DNA from 4 places in the Thalassobacillus sp. B23F22_16 genome. Region 3 is predicted to be linked to each of the others. Evidence: predicted binding sites of a transcription regulator. Region 3 holds the regulator's gene; each other region holds the start of a gene.
The links. Region 3 encodes Rex, which represses fermentation and respiration genes when NADH is low (regulators of the CRP and FNR family bind a similar motif). Its sites were predicted from a motif close to TTGTGAAATATTTCACAA; they were not measured.

Region 1 (4,218 bases), on a different contig from region 3:
TAAAAAAAAGTTTTGCAGGCTTTCCACATCTCCGACAATCCGTGCAAGTAAATCCCCACTTCGATACTTTTGAAATATACGGGGAGCCAAGGGTTCAAGTTTCTGAAAAAAAGAGGCACGGATATTACTAAGCATGGTAAAGGTGGCACGATGGGAAAAATAACGCTCGCCATAGCGACTCAGGGCTCGAAAAAAACCCATCAGTTTCACACCTGCTATCAAAAATGCGAGTGTATATAATGGCGGAGCCAATGCCGCTTTCGAGACTAAGTACCCGCTTGCCCCAAACAGCACAATCGCTGTCATGCCGGCGAGATATCCGAAAAGAACAGACAGGAAAATATCTTTTTTTTCCGTCACTATTTCCTTTAGAACATATTTCAAGTGAATCATTACGCTCCACCCCCTTGTTGTGCTGTCACCATCTCACGATAGGCAGGTGTATTAATCAGTAATTCCTGGTGAGATCCTTGAGCAATCAATCTACCTTTATCCAGGAAAAGAATTTTATCCGCGTTTTTAATTGTATGAAGCCGGTGTGCGACTGTAATAACCGTAGAATTCTTAGCAAGTTCTTCGATGGAGTGCTGTAATATACGCTCTGTCTCCAAATCCAGCCCTGTTGTAGGTTCATCAAACAAAATGATCGAAGGGTTTTTCAAAAAAGCGCGAGCAAGTGCAACCCTTTGCATCTCCCCGCCAGAAAGTCCCCGGCCCGCTTCACCGATTGCAGTATCCAATCCTTGTTCAAGAGAGTGGAGAAGCCCTGAAATTCCTGCTTGTTCCGCAGCCCTCTCCACGTCTGTTCTTGTAACCTCTTTTTCGACACCAATAGCGATATTATCTGCAATTGTACCTGCAAATAAATAGGGGTGTTGTGATATATAACTTAATTGCTGAAACCATGCCGCTTCCACGTAATCATATAGGTGCTTATCCTCTACTTTTATTCTTCCTTTTTCAGGAGGGATCAATCCGGCTATCAAATAAAGTAGTGTTGTCTTTCCTGAACCGCTTCTACCTACGACCGCTATTTGTTGATTAGCGGGAAGCTCAACAGTGATATCCTCCAGAGAAAAACCATTCTCCTGATACCGAAAACTAATATCCTTCAAGCTAATAGAAGGTGGTTCACTCATTGAAAAATCTTGTTCTCCCCACTCTACTGTGTTTTCTTTTTCTTCTAATTCCTTTGTTATCTTGTCGGCCGCTCCCATACTTCCTCGTCCAGTATGGAAAGCACTACCTAAATCTTTAAGTGCCGTATAAAATTCAGGGGCAAGCACAAGCACAAAGAAAGCTGTAAAGAAACTGATGTTTTCAAATACAATCAAACGCAGCCCTACCTCAAGAGCGATAATCCCAATACTCAACATGGAAATGAATTCTAAGGTCAATGAAGAAACGAAAGCCAGCTTCAGCACTTCCATGGTGGCATCCCTGAATCTGATACTGCTTGTTCTTATTTTTTCCTGTTGCCGTCCAGCCTCTCCAAATAATTTAAGTGTTGTCAAACCTTGTAATATATCCAGAAATTTTCCTGAGAATGCCGCCATTTCTTTCATTTTTTCTTCAGATTTATCCTTCGTTTTCATGCCAATGATAGCCATAAAAACCGGTATAAAGGGAGCAGTAATCAACATAATGACTCCAGTTGGTGTATGGAAATAAAACGCTGTTCCGATGATCATCAATGGAACAATGGAACTCTGGATCACTTGCGGCACATATTGACTGAAATAGCTATCTATTTCATCCACTGCATCCAGCATCACACTGACTTTCTGCCCTGATTGTCCTTTAAATGAAGCCTGTATCGGGTTTCTGGTAAATTTCCGTAATAAAGACCTGCGAAAATCAGCTTTTACTTTAGCAGCCATTTTAACCCCAGTCCGGCCACTCCAGTACGTTAACGCAGCCCTTACAATCATTACTACTAACAAGCCGGCTAAACTCGGCAGCACATCAGAGAATGATAGCCCCTGCAAAAAAATGCTATCGACCACAGAAACAAACAGATAGGCCTGTCCTATAACCATAGTCCCTGTCAGTACAGCGATAATGGCCAGCATTACTCGTTCTATTTTTTGTTGCTTTGCAATAGCTTTTAAGTCAGTCATAAGTATTTCAGTCTCCCGTAAGGATATCGTGAATATTTTCACATATTTATTATATATCAAATCGCCTGTTCAAATAAATTCAAAAGACTTAATATAAAAAAACGTTGCCTGCTTACGTTATTTACAGCCAGGAAGGGGATCGCCTTCTTTAGTTTACATAAGTAAAGCTTAGAGCCACTTGGGTACTCTAAGCTTTTTTGTCCTCTTAAGGTTATTATGTGTCTTTTTCTTGTAGTAATTGCATTTTTTCGATGTATTGTAAACTACTGGGTAAAACTCCATCTTTCATCATAAAACTGAAACGCTTATTCTTTTTAATGTTTGCTGGCAAAGAATCAAAAAGTACAGGGCCTTCTGTTTCAAAATAATGCTCCTGTTTTTCGATGGATTCGATTCTTGCGAAATAGATATTTTTTATAATCGTCCCCCCTTTGCCATCCACATGATATTGCCCAAGGTATAGCAATTCTTTAATATCTGCACCTGTCTCTTCTTTTACTTCCCGAAAGGCTGCTTCGTCTGCTGTTTCACCTGCTTCGACTTTCCCCCCTGGAAATTCAATACCCCGATCCTTATGCTGGGTGAGCAGCCATTTATCTTTGTATCTGCATATCACCCACACATGCTTAGGGCTTTTGGAAAAAGGATGATTATCAAATGATAATTTCACTTCGTTGTTATAGTAATCATAAAATGTCTTCATCGCCGCTTCAACTGCCTTTGACTGCTTCGTTAACTACTTATGTTCTATCTCCTGAATCCGCCACTTTCCGTCATATATAAAGGTAATGGCAATTGTATAGTCACCGTAAAGTTCATTCTTATTCTTTTGGATGACCTTCTTATGGTTCTTATCTATATCGATGGTATCATAAGGTTGGCCATTTACAAACCAAGGCGGCGTTTCTGTAGGAAGAATATAAAGACCTGATTGCTTTTCTTTATAATAAAAATCAACATATTCTTTTGCGGCCTTCCTTGTCGCTATCGGCTCGAACCCTTCCAGCAATGCTGCTTTGCTGTCATAATTTAAAACTTTATAATTTTCGTCTGTCTTCTGAACCAACTGTTCCATAAACTGGTCCGTTCGTTCTTCAATCGTCGCTTTATCAAGGCTCTCTTTATTTTCACTCTCCGCGCTGGAGGCCTTTTTTTCTTCCGGGTCCGTTACGGATTCCTGGTGCATATTAACTTGTTTAGGTTCTTCTGCATTCAGGGATACTCCGGTCTGAACAAAAAGCGCTAACGGAACAGCTATCACAATCGTTTTGGCCCATTTCGCTGTTGAAGTTTTTCTCATTGTTGTCCACCCCTTGATGTCCTTGTTTTATATAATCAGTATTCCTGTTCCAAATCTTCCATAAACCCTTTTTGCCAGAAGAGATTAGAAAATAAAAATCGAAAAAACCGTAAACATTATAAATGTCTACGGCCTTCGGTAGAATCCTGATTCTCAAGAATTCCCATACTTCCGATATGCTCTTTTGTCTTTTCGTCTCCTAACTCATATACCCTGCGGAATACCATCCTTATGCCATCATCAAATTCGGCATTGGATTCATCATTATGGTAGTGACGAAAGGGAATATGAGCCCTCCAGAAAGTACGCTCATCTGCGTTGTGTATTTCATCAAAAAAGGCGCGAAGTTCCACTACTTCTTCTTCAGTCGCGTAAATTGTGAAAATATCGTTATTCCCATCATGGTTGACTGAAATTTCCTGGGAACCAATATTTACGTAATATTTGTTTCTTTCCATGATAGCCCTCCTCATCTTACCAATAGTTTTTACAAACTAGAGGAGAATTATCATGATTTTTCTGCTTATAAGCTAATGAAATGAAAAACGCTGCATCAGCAACGATGGGGACAAACTTTGCAATATCCACTGTCATCATGCAATTTATAGCTTAAACAGCAGCATTTCCTTTCCCGAGCTCCGTTTGGCAACTTTGGCTGATAGCTGAAATAATGGAACGGGTTCTTCTCTTCTCCAAAACTGGAGCCATCCAATTCATGTACGATGAAATGAAAATCATCACGGATTTGTGCCATCCGTTCTTCATCAAAATGATCCTCGGCATAGCGTTCATAAAACC
Region 2 (4,218 bases), on a different contig from region 3:
TAACGATTTTTGTCGTTGGCCATATTTATCGGTACAACCATGATCAGTTCGGATGGTCCGCTCAATCCAGTCAGTTTTTAAAAACCGATCCCCTCCTGAAATGGGGAAGTATTCTATTTCATTATGGGGTAATCTTAGTATTTTTCGGCCATGTTGGCGGAATTCTCGTACCTCAAGGCTTTTACCCGATGATCGGGGTCACGGAAGAAATGTATCATTTCGGAGCTGTCTGGTTTGGTGGAGCGGCCGGTGCAGCGATGGTCATCGGCGGTGCGCTGCTTACGATTAGAAGGCTGCGCAATAAGCGCGTCAGCACTAATGGATCACGCAAGGATTTGTGGGTGCTTCTGCTGATTGGAATCGTCACGGTCGTTGGTTTTACCAATACGGCCTGGTATACGGCTACAGGAGGAGAATTCGATTACCGTGATACAATCGGGCCCTGGTTCCGGGGAATTTTAACATTCCGGCCGATGCCTGAAATGCTGGCTACTGCTCCTTGGGGCTTCCAGGCTCATGTGTTTGCCGCCTTCACTTTATTTGCCGTATGGCCGTTCACACGGCTCGTCCATGTATGGAGCCTGCCATTGGAATTTATCAAACGGAGATATATCATTTACCGGCGTGCCAACCCGAAACAAACAAACAAGAAAGCACAATAGAAAGGAAGATGAAGATGTCAGGACCTGCACTTCGTCAGCTGGACGCCCACCGCTCAATTCATGAAGCGGCTTATGGGCAAGTGAAGGATATGACAGACGTATTAAAGCGTTTATATCGCGAGGAGCGTTTGGAAGAAGCAAAGCAGGCGGAATTGATTTTGATTGAACATTGGCGTGATCATATTATCTCCCATGCGACATCGGAAGAAGAAGGACTATACCAGGATATCAAACAGGCCTATCCTGATATGGCTGACACCATCACGCAGTTGACCAGGGATCACGATTTATTAAGAAAAATACTAGCTCGTATCGAGGAAAGCCTATCGGCTGATCAGCAAGCCGAGGAACGTCTTATGATGTACGACAGCCTGCTTGTCGTAAACTGGCATCATAGCCGCGATGAAGAACACTACTTGCTTAATCTTTAAAATAACGGGATGCCGCTTGAGGCATCCCGTTTTATTGGTTCCACGTTATTCCTCCGGTGTGATTTCTGAAAACATTGCAACGTAGCCGGTAACGGGTTCATTTTTATTCCGGATGGGGCTAATCGTCAGCCATTCCAGGAACATCTCACCATTCTTCCGTTTATTCCATATCTCCCCTTTCCAATAACCTTCCTGTTCTATCTCCTGCCACATATCACGATAAAACTTTTCATCATGTTTTCCTGATTTGAGGATTTTTGGTGTGTTACCAATCGCCTGGTCTTCTTCAAACCCGGTAGTTTCCGTAAACGCCGGATTGACGTATTGTATCACCCCATCCTGATCGGTAATCATGATACCTTCTACTGTATTTTTCATAGCAGCGTGACTCATCTGCAGTTTGTCTGTAAAATACATCCAGATTACGATAATCAGACTTGCGAGGGCGAATTGTGACAATGCCATAAAGCCAATGGCATAATGGCCGGTCAACCCATACACAGCACTTAGGACGAGAGGTGGAAAGAAGCCGCCAAGTCCGCCGATAGCGGAAACAACTCCGTTGACAACCCCCGCCTGTTTGGAAAAATAAAATGGCACCAGTTTGAACACAAGTCCGTTCCCAATACCGGCGCACACGGCCACACTTAATACACCGACTGTGTAAAGCTCGATGGTTGGGGAAAAAGACAGCACCACGCCAGCCAGCGTCAATCCGGCGAATACTGCCATCAATAAGATGAATGAATTGAATTTATCTCCGAACCATCCCCCTACCGGCCGTAAAAAAGTTGCCAGCGCGATGAACCCTGCTGTTCTAAGCCCTGCATCTCCACTTGTCAGGCCGAAGTTCGATACTAAGAAGTTTGGAAGGTAGATGGTGAACGCCACAAAAGAACCAAAGGTGATAAAATAAAATAAGCTGAGAAACCACATTTTTTCATTATCGATGACTGATTTAATCTGAGGAATGATCGGAGCCTGCACTTTCTTTTCATGACGATCTCCAACCATAAAGTTAAGTAGAATGAAAAACAGAAGTAATCCTAAATAAAGACGGATAGTGCTTTGCCACCCGATTTGGGCAGCCAGAAAAGGCGCGGCAAAAGAGGTGACGGCAGTACCAACGTTCCCTACACCATAGACACCATTCACAAAGCCATGGCGCTTTTTCTCATAGTATTTCGGAAGTGACGTAACACCAATCGAGAACACCGCCCCACCCAGACCAAGCAAAAGACCGCCAATCACGAGATCCAGGAATGAATCAGCAATACTCAAGTAAAAGACCGGCAGCAATAAAATGATGAAACTGATGATGAATATCACTCTGGCTCCGAACTTATTCGCCCAGTAGCCAAGCGGTACCCGAAGTAAGGAGCCAAGGATGACTGGAATAGCTGTAGCTAATGCTACTTGATTGGCATTTAATGCGATATCTTCTTTGATGTATGGCATCAAAGAAGATATGATGACCCATACCATAAAGCCTGCAAATAAACTGAACGTCTGCAATCCTAATTGAATTCCCGGTTTTCTCATTCGCACACCCTTCCCAACGGAATATTTTTCCTCTAAGTGAATTATAACAAAGCAATCCTTTTAAATTCCATTTTTGACAAAAAATTCAGAAATTAAAAACGGTTTTCGTATGCCAAATTAAGGTTCTATTGATAAGGATATCTAGTTGAAATTTTTTCTAAAACTAGATATTATGTAGTGTGGCACAAAAATGTTATCACACTTGCAATGTGAAACAGGAGGAATAAATAAATGAGTACTAAAGACTACCGAGTATTGTTGTATTATCAATATGTCGACTTGCCGGAATATGAAGAATATGCCGCTGAGCATTTAACGTATTGTAAAGACCTGGGTCTGAAAGGCCGGATCATTGTTGCTCCTGAAGGAATCAACGGCACCGTATCCGGAACAGTAGAACAGACCAACGAATATATGGAACACATGCATGCTGATGAACGATTCAAAGATATGGTTTTTAAAATAGATGAAGTGGAAGGACATACCTTCAAGAAAATGCACGTACGTGCGAAATCTGAAGTTGTCAATTGGAGTATTGAAAATGATGACATCGATCCAAAAACCTTTACAGGAAAACGTCTGAAGCCTAAAGAGTTTTATGAAATGCTACAGGATGAAGATACGATCGTCATTGATGGCCGTAATGAATATGAATACCGCATCGGTCACTTCCGCAATGCAATTCAGCCGGAAGTAGAAACTTCCCGCGAGTTCCCTGAATGGATCGCTGAAAATGCAGATCAGTGGAAGGATAAAAAAGTCCTTACCTATTGTACGGGAGGCATCCGTTGCGAAAAGCTTACGGGCATCCTGATGAAAAACGGAGTGGAAGACGTTTACCAGCTCGATGGCGGCATCACCACTTACAGTAAAGATCCAGAAACAAAAGGGCGTTATTTTGATGGAAAAATGTATGTGTTTGATGAGCGGATTTCTGTCCCTGTCAACCATACCGAAGAAGATACCGTTATTGCGGAATGTGAACATTGTGGTAAAAAAGAAGACCGCATGATCAACTGCAGTAATCCGGTCTGCAACCGTCAGTATGTCTGCTGTGAAGAATGTGAAATCGAGCAGCATGCTGCCTGCACCACCGAATGCCGCGAACACCCGGAAAACCGCTGGGATGTTGACAAACAAAAACAAATCGACAAATATGATAAAATCCCAAACAAAAACTAAAACGACGTTGGTCTGTATTCAGGCCAACGTTTTTTCTTAACTTTTCAAGGAGGTTTTCAGCCATGTCAGATATAGCTTACCTGGATGCTACCGCACAGAAACAACTGATAGACGAAAAAGAAATTTCCCCCTATGAATTGACTAAGCATTACATAGAAAGAATTGAAGAACTCAACCCTAAATTGAATGCAGTGGTGCATACCATGTTTGATGAGGCGCTCGAACAGGCAAAACGGTATAAACCGGATAGCTCTTTATTTGGTGGTCTCCCTTTTCTTATCAAGGACTTGAATAATATCCAAGGCCATCCGACAACCTCTGGTTCGAAACTGATGGACGGATTCACAGCTGGAGAAGACGATATTTTTGTTGAACGTTATCGGGAAGCAGGATTGACTTTT
Region 3 (4,218 bases):
TACGATGACGACTGCACCCTGATAGCCCTGAAGGTAATTTTCCAGCCAACTGAGCGTATCAATGTCCAGATGGTTGGTCGGCTCGTCCAGAATCAGGACATCCGGTTTGGAAAGCAACAGTTTCCCAAGCGAGAGCCGCGTTTTTTGACCGCCACTCAACGTATTGATCGGGGTAGCCAGATCGAAATCATGGAAGTTAAGACCGTTCAGTACGGCTTTTATATCGGCTTCATAATGATAGCCGCCTTCCATTTTGAATGTTTCCTGCTTACTGTCGTATTCCTTCAATAGTTGCTGGTATTCTTTTTCGTTTGCCATCAGGTCGGGGTCCGCCATCCGGCTTTCCATGGAACGAAGCTCGCTTTCTAGTTTCTTCAGATGGCTGAAGACTTTCTCCATCTCATCCCAAATCGTACGGTCGGATTCAAGTCCGGTATTCTGGGCCAGGTAGCCAATGGAAACGTCCTTTGGCTGAAACTTTTCCCCGCCATCATGAGCCATCTCTCCCGCCATGATTTTTAGCAGGGTGGACTTACCTGCGCCGTTACGACCGACAATGGCAATCCGGTCATTCGTTTGTACTTCTATTTTAATATTCGATAGAATGAGTTCAGCACCGAATCGTTTTTCAATCTGGTTCATCTGCATCAGAATCATGTTTGTTCACCTCAATGAGTCAAGTGTATCTTACATCAAAGCTGGCAGGCAAGAAGCATGATGGCAGATTGTGAAAAACTTAACGACTATCTTTTGCATTTTTGGTAAAATACAAGTAATGTAAATACACATAATAGAATTTCTGCTTCAAGGGAGGCTTTACTTTGACAGAGTTCACTCATTTCAATGAGCAGGGAAGGGCACGAATGGTCGATATCTCGGAAAAGGATGTCACCACGCGAACAGCGACTGCTGTATCCAGTGTCCAGGTAAACCATGAAATATATAAGAAGATCACCAATAAAGAAATCTCCAAAGGTGACGTGCTGTCGGTTGCTCAGGTTGCCGGAATCATGGCAGCTAAAAAGACACCCGACTGGATACCGATGTGCCACCCATTACAGCTGAAGGGTGTCGACGTCAATTTCGAATGGAAGCAAGAAGGGGAAGATACCTACCATTTGATGATTGATGCTTCAGTCAAAACGAAGGGAAGCACCGGTGTAGAAATGGAAGCGCTCACGGCAGCTTCAGCGACTGCGCTTACCGTTTATGATATGTGCAAAGCCGTTGATAAAGGAATGGTCATAGGACCTACCTATTTGATGGAGAAAACAGGCGGGAAAAGCGGGGACTTCTATAGAGAAAGCAAGGAGTGAAAGATATGGATATCGAGCAACATAAAATACCACAAGCGACAGCGAAGCGGCTGCCATTATATTTTCGATTCATCAATAATCTGCACAGCCAGGGGAAACAGCGTGTATCCTCCAAAGAGCTCAGTGATGCGGTCAAAGTTGATTCTGCTACCATCCGCCGCGACTTTTCTTATTTTGGAGCCCTTGGTAAAAAAGGTTATGGCTATAACGTTGAATACTTGCTTTCCTTTTTCCGAAAAACGCTTGATCAGGATGAAATCACAAAAGTTGCCTTGATTGGTGTCGGTAATCTAGGTACCGCGTTTTTACATTATAATTTCATGAAGAACAATAATACTAAAATTGAGTACGCATTCGACTCTAATGCGGATAAAGTAGGAACAGAAATCGGCGGAGTGCCTGTGAAGCATATCGATGAACTCGAAGATATGGTAAAAGGCGATATCACTGCAGCGATACTTACCGTTCCGTCTGCAGCAGCCCAGGGTATTACGGACCGGCTTGTCCACTCTGGTGTTTCCGGGATTTTGAATTTCACACCAGCAAGAATCACGGTGCCGGAACATATCCGGGTCCACCATATCGATTTGTCGATCGAACTTCAAGCGCTGGTGTATTTCCTGAAACACTATCCGCTTGAAGCGGGCGAGGAACAAGAAGAATAAAAGGATGACCACCACGGTCGTCCTTTTTTGGTTACACAGGAGTTTTACCGTTTTCCTTTGGTTTCAAGTTTAGATATTACACGGAAGGTGTATATCATGGAAGGCAAGATGAGAGAAGTGGCTGGGTTACTATGGTATAGTAGATGATAGTTCGTGTTTCGAAATAAATTAACTGGAGGGGAGCTGTATGGGCAAGTTGCCATCAAAATGGCTGGTTGTCGTTTCCGTTTTATTTGGAACTTTCACGGTCATATTGAATAACAGCATGCTGAATCCGACGCTTCCCCGATTCATGGAAATTTTTGATGCTAATGCGGTAGATGTCGGCTGGATGCTGACAATTTTTATGGTTTCCATGGGGATGACAATGCCTCTTACGGGGTATTTTGGAGACCGGTTCGGCAAGAAGAAAGTATATTTGATTGGCCTCAGTGTCTTCATTATCGGGTCGATTGCCGGTTCGCTCGCTCCGTCGTTAGGCATGATTATCGTCGCCCAGGCAATTCAGGGGATGGCAGGCGGTCTAATGATGCCGATAGCGATGGCACTGATTTTCAATGCTTTTCCTAGGGATGAACGGGGGCTGGCTGTCGGTATCTACGGAATCTCTGTCATGGTCGCTCCAGCCATCGGTCCGACGATCGGCGGGGTTATCATCGAGTTCTTCGCCTGGCAGTGGCTGTTTTTATTCAACATACCGTTCGGCTTGCTTGGCATATTGTTATCGAGCAAGTATTTGAAACCGACCGAGACAAAGCCGGATCTGAAATTCGATGCAGGCGGCTTTGTGATCGTCACTACGGGGATTGGTGCCATCCTTTATGCACTTGGAAGAGGGAGGACGCTGGAATTACTGCTGTCTCCTGTGAGTATGGTACTAATCATCGGAGGTATCCTGGCGTTAGTGGCTTTCGTTTTTTATGAAAACCGCCAGGAACAGCCGTTATTGAACCTATCTGTATTCAAGGTGCCAACGTATTCGGTATCGATTCTTGTTACATCAGCGGCCTCGATCGGTCTTTTCTCCGGTATTTTCTTATTGCCATTATTGATTCAGAATGTCTATGGGTTAGGGGAGATCAAAACAGGCCTTCTGTTTCTGCCGGCTGCAGCGGCCAGTGGATTATTCATGTCGATTGGTGGAAGGCTGCTTGATAAAAAAGGGCCGAAGTTCGTCGTTCCTCCCGGCCTTGCCATCATGGCAGTAGCAACCCTGGGGTTAAGTTTTCTGAGCCTTGATACGCCATATTGGTGGATATTAGTATTGAATACGATCCGAGGTCTTGGAATGGGGATGGGGAACATGCCCGCCACGACATCCGGTATGAACGCAATCCCGGAACATCTCGTAGCACAGGGTTCTGCGATGAACAATATCTTACGGCAGATATCATCTTCGTTAGGGATCGTTTTCTTCTCCATTTATTATGAAGTAAGACGTGCAGCGATTGCGACCTCGCCCGATTTGGATATGCAGGCAGCAACCTTGCAGACACTTAATGAGGCTTTTCTCGTATCCGCAGTCATATTGATCATTGCGATTCCATTTTCTTTCATCTTAAAGGGTGTGGAAAGTGATAAAAAGGAAAGCCAGGAAAACAATTAACGCCTCGACTCAGCTTAAAGAGCTGAGCAGAGGCGTTTTTTACTTTATCCATTCATAGTCTAGCAGTCCATACAGGTGCATATCGAATGCTTGTCCGTCGCGAAGGAGGAATTCCCGGTGGGTGCCTTCTTTTTTGAAGCCGAGTTTTTCGTACATGGAGATGGCAGGCTGGTTATAGGAAAATACCGTCAACTGAAGACGGTGGAGGTTGCATTCATAAAAGGCGAAATCGATCAGTAATTGCATCGCCTCCATGCCGTAACCTTTTCCCTGATATTCTTCATCGCCGATGGCAATGCTGACCCAGCCGTTTCGATGAATCCATAAGATGCTTTCTAATTCCACATATCCGACAAATTCATTGCTTTCATTCCGAATCGAAAAGGTGTATTGGTTGTTAGACTCATTGGACTCTTGGAGCCATGACTCCAACTGGTCCATTGTTCTCGGGGCTGCTGGCAATGCGTCAAACAGGCGGGAGAAATTAGAGTTGTGATACCAGTCTGCTATCGCCTCGAGGTCTTCCTTGGTCACCTGTGTCAGTCTCACCTGTTTTCCTTGTAATAAAGTCTTCATCGTTATGTATCCCCCTTTAAACAAAAAGAAGCCTGTTAAAAAACAGGCCTCGTGT
Region 4 (4,218 bases), on a different contig from region 3:
TTGGATTTGCTTATTAGTCATGCCGGTCAGTGACTTGTGTTTATCAGCGTCCATCTGCTTCAGGTCGAGCAAAACTAAATCCGTGAACTTCAAGAGTACCTCCATCTTAGCTAAAAACGCAGGGGAGCTACTGAAGCAGCCGCCCGAGGTATCGATGGCTGTATGGATGCCGAGCTCCTTGCACCTTTGGAAGAGTTCCGTCAAAAAATCAATTTGCAGCAACGGCTCACCGCCACTTACGGTTATACCACCTTTTGCTTTGATATAAGGGAGGTATTCCTTGATATCTTCAATAATTTCTTCGACTGATTTCTCCGTCCCTCCGGTTCGGTTCCAGGTGTCAGGATTATGGCAAAACTGGCATCTGAGCAGGCATCCCTGGGTAAAGATAACGTATCGGAGTCCGGGCCCGTCAACTGTTCCGCAAGTTTCGATTGAGTGTATACGACCGTTCATAAAAATACCTCCCTGATTATGCTAAACGATAAAGAACTATATTTTTTCATGGAATGTACGATTGATAACGTCTAACTGTTGTTCCCGGGTCAGTTTGATGAAGTTGACGGCATAGCCGGAAACACGGATCGTCAGCTGTGGATATTTTTCTGGATGTTCCATCGCGTCCATCAACGTTTCCCGCTCGAAAACATTGATGTTCAAATGGTGTCCTTCCTTTATGGCATAGCCATCCAGGATGGAAACCAGGTTGTCGACACGGTCATTCAAGGTGCGTCCGAGTGCTTTTGGTACAAAACTGAACGTGTTAGAAATACCATCCAGCGCATATTCATAAGGTATTTTTGCGACACTGTTCAAGGATGCGAGCGCTCCTGATTCATCTCGTCCATGAAGTGGGTTTGCTCCCGGTGCAAAAGGTGTACCTGCTTTACGGCCGTCCGGTGTGCTGCCTGTTTTCTTTCCGTAAACCACATTGGATGTAATGGTTAAAATGGAGATAGTCGGTGTTGCACCGCGATAGGCTTTGTGCTGTTTGAACTTGTTCATAAAGGTTTTGACGATATCTACGGCAATATCATCGACGCGTTTGTCGTTATTGCCATACTTCGGATAATTACCGACGACTTCATAGTCGACGGCCAGGCCATTTTGATCGCGGATGACATGGACTTTTGCGTGCTTGATTGCACTTAAGCTATCAGCCACGACACTCAATCCGGCTATTCCCCCAGCCATAGTCCGCAGTATTTTTGGATCATGGAGGGCCATTTCGATTCGTTCATAGGCATATTTATCATGCATGTAGTGGATGGCGTTCAGCGTATTCATATATAAGTTAGCAAGCCAATCCAGGACTTGATCGTATTTTTCGCGTACTTCCTCGTACTCCAGAATATCAGCTGTGACAGGACGGAAAGGAGGGGTCATCTGAACATGCATGACTTCATCTACTCCGCCGTTTATAGCGTAAAGCAGCGCTTTGGCCAAATTGACACGGGCACCGAAGAATTGCATCTGCTTCCCGACTTCCATCGCGCTGACACAGCAGGCAATTCCATAATCATCACCATAGTGCTTCCGCATAATGTCATCATTTTCATATTGAATGGAGCTGGATTTAATCGAAACCTTCGCGCAGTATTGCTTAAAGATTTCCGGGAGCTTTTCAGACCAGAGAACTGTCAAGTTAGGTTCAGGTGCAGGTCCCAGGTTGGTCAACGTATGCAAAAATCGGAAGGAACTCTTGGTAACCATTGGGTCTCCATGGACAGTCAGACCGCCGATAGATTCTGTTACCCAGGTAGGATCTCCGCTGAAGAGTTCGTTGTATTCTGGTGTACGTGCGAATTTAACTAGCCGCAGCTTCATGACAAAATGATCGATTAATTCTTGCGCCTCTTGTTCGGTCAACGCACCTTCCTTTATATCCCGTTCGATATAAATATCCAGGAAAGTAGATACCCGTCCAAGACTCATCGCAGCGCCGTTCTGTTCTTTGATTGCCGCTAAATAAGCGAAATACAGCCATTGAAATGCTTCGCGTGCATTGACGGCAGGGCGGGAAATGTCAAAACCGTAGCTTGCTGCCATTTCTTTTAATTCATGAAGGGCGCGGATTTGTTCGGCATGCTCTTCCCGATCGCGCAACACTTCTTCAGACATAACTCCATCTGCCCCAAGCTGATGATAGTCCTGCTGTTTCTTTTCAATAAGGAAATCCACTCCATAAAGGGGGACCCTCCGGTAGTCACCGATAATACGGCCGCGGCCATAAGCATCAGGAAGTCCTGTGATAATTCCTACTTTTCTCGCCAATTTCATTTCAGGTGTATAAACATCAAAGACGCCCTGGTTATGTGTTTTCCGGTAATCGGTAAAAATTCTTTCGGTATCTTCATCGAGTGTATAACCGTAAGACTCGCAGGATTGCTTTGCCATTCGGATACCGCCGTATGGCTGCATCGATCTTTTGAAAGGGGAGTCTGTCTGAACTCCAACTACCTTCTCAAGGTTCTTATTCAGATATCCTGGACGGTGCGAGGTAATGGAAGATGGGATTTTTGTATCCATATCCCACACGCCGCCACGTTCGCGTTCTTCCTCAGTCAGTTCTATTACTTGCTTCCATAACCTTGTGGTATCATCGGTAGGTCCGGCGAGGAATGCCTCATCTCCTGTGTAAAGGGAATAGTTATGAATAATAAAATCCCGGACATCAATTTCGTCTCGCCATTTTCCATCTATAAAAGTTCTCCATGCTTGTGGAAGAGCTGTTAAAGTTGTCATCCTAATCGCTTCCTTTCCTTTTAGCTACCGCTTTATGTAATTATTGTAAATGAAAAATATGTTTGTGAATCATTTCACATTTGGATATTGTGTGAACTTTTTCCAGTGGCTAGAGCTGGCAAATAAAATTGATAAATAGCCAACATATCCTGAAATCCGCCAATAAATCCCGCTTTTGGCTAATAAACTCATAATTCCATGGGAATATGCACACCCTCCTTATAACAGGGAAGCTCTAAGTGTTAAAACCCCAGTTGAGAGGGTATGGAAAAATAGAAGTAGAATTGTAGACAGAGAAGGAGAGATAGGATGTACTCGGTGACTTTTCAAAAAATATTACTTTATGTGGGAATTGGCGTATTTGTCGGATTGATGATTGGGCTATTGATTGGAGATGTACAGCTCGGTGTTTATTCGACTTTCCTAAGTATCATTACTATTTTACTAACGGCGATTTTCGCTGAGCTATATCATGTCCGTGAAGCGATTAATAAACAGCGGGCAGAACAAAAAGATCCAATCATTAAGTAATGAAAAAGAGTAAAGCGACCAGGAAGAAGTCGTTTTACTCTTTTTTTATCCAAGCGTACAGGTGAACAGCTGTTGGAATTTCATATAGTTATAAATCGTTCGTGCATGCCTTCCTTCTAAAGTATAAGGGTTGATTCTGGTTCGGAGGCACTCCATGAAAGCGCGGTCGCAGTAGCACGAAGGACCATACTGCTGGTAACAAATATCATGATACATACAGCACATATCCACCCCATTCACTGGTGCGCCAGGGCCGCTGCAACCCGGTCCGCACCATTTATAGCCAGGAAAGATACAGAAACCTCTTTCCATCAGATGAGCTTCCGGGTGTTCATACATTTCTTTTCCTCCTATCGTCATTTTAATTAGGATATGTGCAAGTGCGGAAGAAGGGGAGAGCATCCGCCTAGAAAAAGTGGCGCAGGGCGAATGTTTCATTTTCATAAGTAATAAGAATGATTTTACATTAGCTGGAAGGAATTGTGGTCTCCGTCTAGAACTTCTTTAAAAAAGGAGGAGATTCGACATGGGCGGTAAAATAAAGACATTGACAGAGCCGAAAATAGTCAAATTGGAAAGTTTTAAGGTAATGGGAGCAGCTTGTGAAACGACGATGGTCGAGAAGGACGTGAAGATTCCGAGACTTATGGAAGAATTCCATACGAAACAAATGATCACCATTGAAAATCGTCTGAATGCGCCGGTATCTTATGGGGTATTTATCGATCCTGAAGACTGGAATACGGACACCGAGCCATTCACATGGATCGCTGCAGTTGAAGTGGACGGGCATGATAACCTACCTTCAGGCATGGTGTCCCGAACGTTTGATGAACAAGACTACGCTGCCTTGGATTATGATCCTGACGAACACAATTATGACCCTTACCCCTTTTTGCACAAATGGATTAATGAAAATGGATATGAACAAATAAGCGGATA

Region 1: the regulator Rex is predicted to act here: its motif matches at 2,147-2,164, upstream of cydD (thiol reductant ABC exporter subunit CydD).
Region 2: the regulator Rex is predicted to act here: its motif matches at 2,709-2,726, upstream of ACGTNI_RS10330 (nitrate/nitrite transporter).
Region 4: the regulator Rex is predicted to act here: its motif matches at 2,808-2,825, upstream of pflB (formate C-acetyltransferase).

What each region holds. Positions count from the first base shown of each region.
Region 1 is NZ_JBIEKD010000010.1:22,432-26,649, forward strand. It holds gene cydC (thiol reductant ABC exporter subunit CydC) at 1-393, opposite strand, end outside; gene cydD (thiol reductant ABC exporter subunit CydD) at 393-2,120, opposite strand; gene ytkD (RNA deprotection pyrophosphohydrolase) at 2,335-2,823, opposite strand; gene ACGTNI_RS09555 (hypothetical protein) at 2,857-3,420, opposite strand; gene ACGTNI_RS09560 (hydrolase) at 3,537-3,878, opposite strand; gene ACGTNI_RS09565 (IucA/IucC family C-terminal-domain containing protein) at 3,974-4,218, opposite strand, start outside.
Region 2 is NZ_JBIEKD010000011.1:31,238-35,455, reverse strand. It holds gene narI (respiratory nitrate reductase subunit gamma) at 1-662, shown strand, start outside; gene ACGTNI_RS10335 (hemerythrin domain-containing protein) at 677-1,093, shown strand; gene ACGTNI_RS10330 (nitrate/nitrite transporter) at 1,139-2,635, opposite strand; gene trhO (oxygen-dependent tRNA uridine(34) hydroxylase TrhO) at 2,867-3,817, shown strand; gene ACGTNI_RS10320 (amidase) at 3,880-4,218, shown strand, end outside.
Region 3 is NZ_JBIEKD010000035.1:10,029-14,246, reverse strand. It holds gene ACGTNI_RS18505 (ABC-F family ATP-binding cassette domain-containing protein) at 1-657, opposite strand, end outside; gene moaC (cyclic pyranopterin monophosphate synthase MoaC) at 822-1,316, shown strand; gene ACGTNI_RS18495 (redox-sensing transcriptional repressor Rex) at 1,322-1,981, shown strand; gene ACGTNI_RS18490 (MDR family MFS transporter) at 2,169-3,587, shown strand; gene ACGTNI_RS18485 (GNAT family N-acetyltransferase) at 3,627-4,163, opposite strand.
Region 4 is NZ_JBIEKD010000012.1:16,083-20,300, reverse strand. It holds gene pflA (pyruvate formate-lyase-activating protein) at 1-456, opposite strand, end outside; gene pflB (formate C-acetyltransferase) at 493-2,745, opposite strand; gene ACGTNI_RS10845 (hypothetical protein) at 3,055-3,276, shown strand; gene ACGTNI_RS10840 (phospholipase A2 family protein) at 3,322-3,615, opposite strand; gene ACGTNI_RS10835 (GyrI-like domain-containing protein) at 3,803-4,218, shown strand, end outside.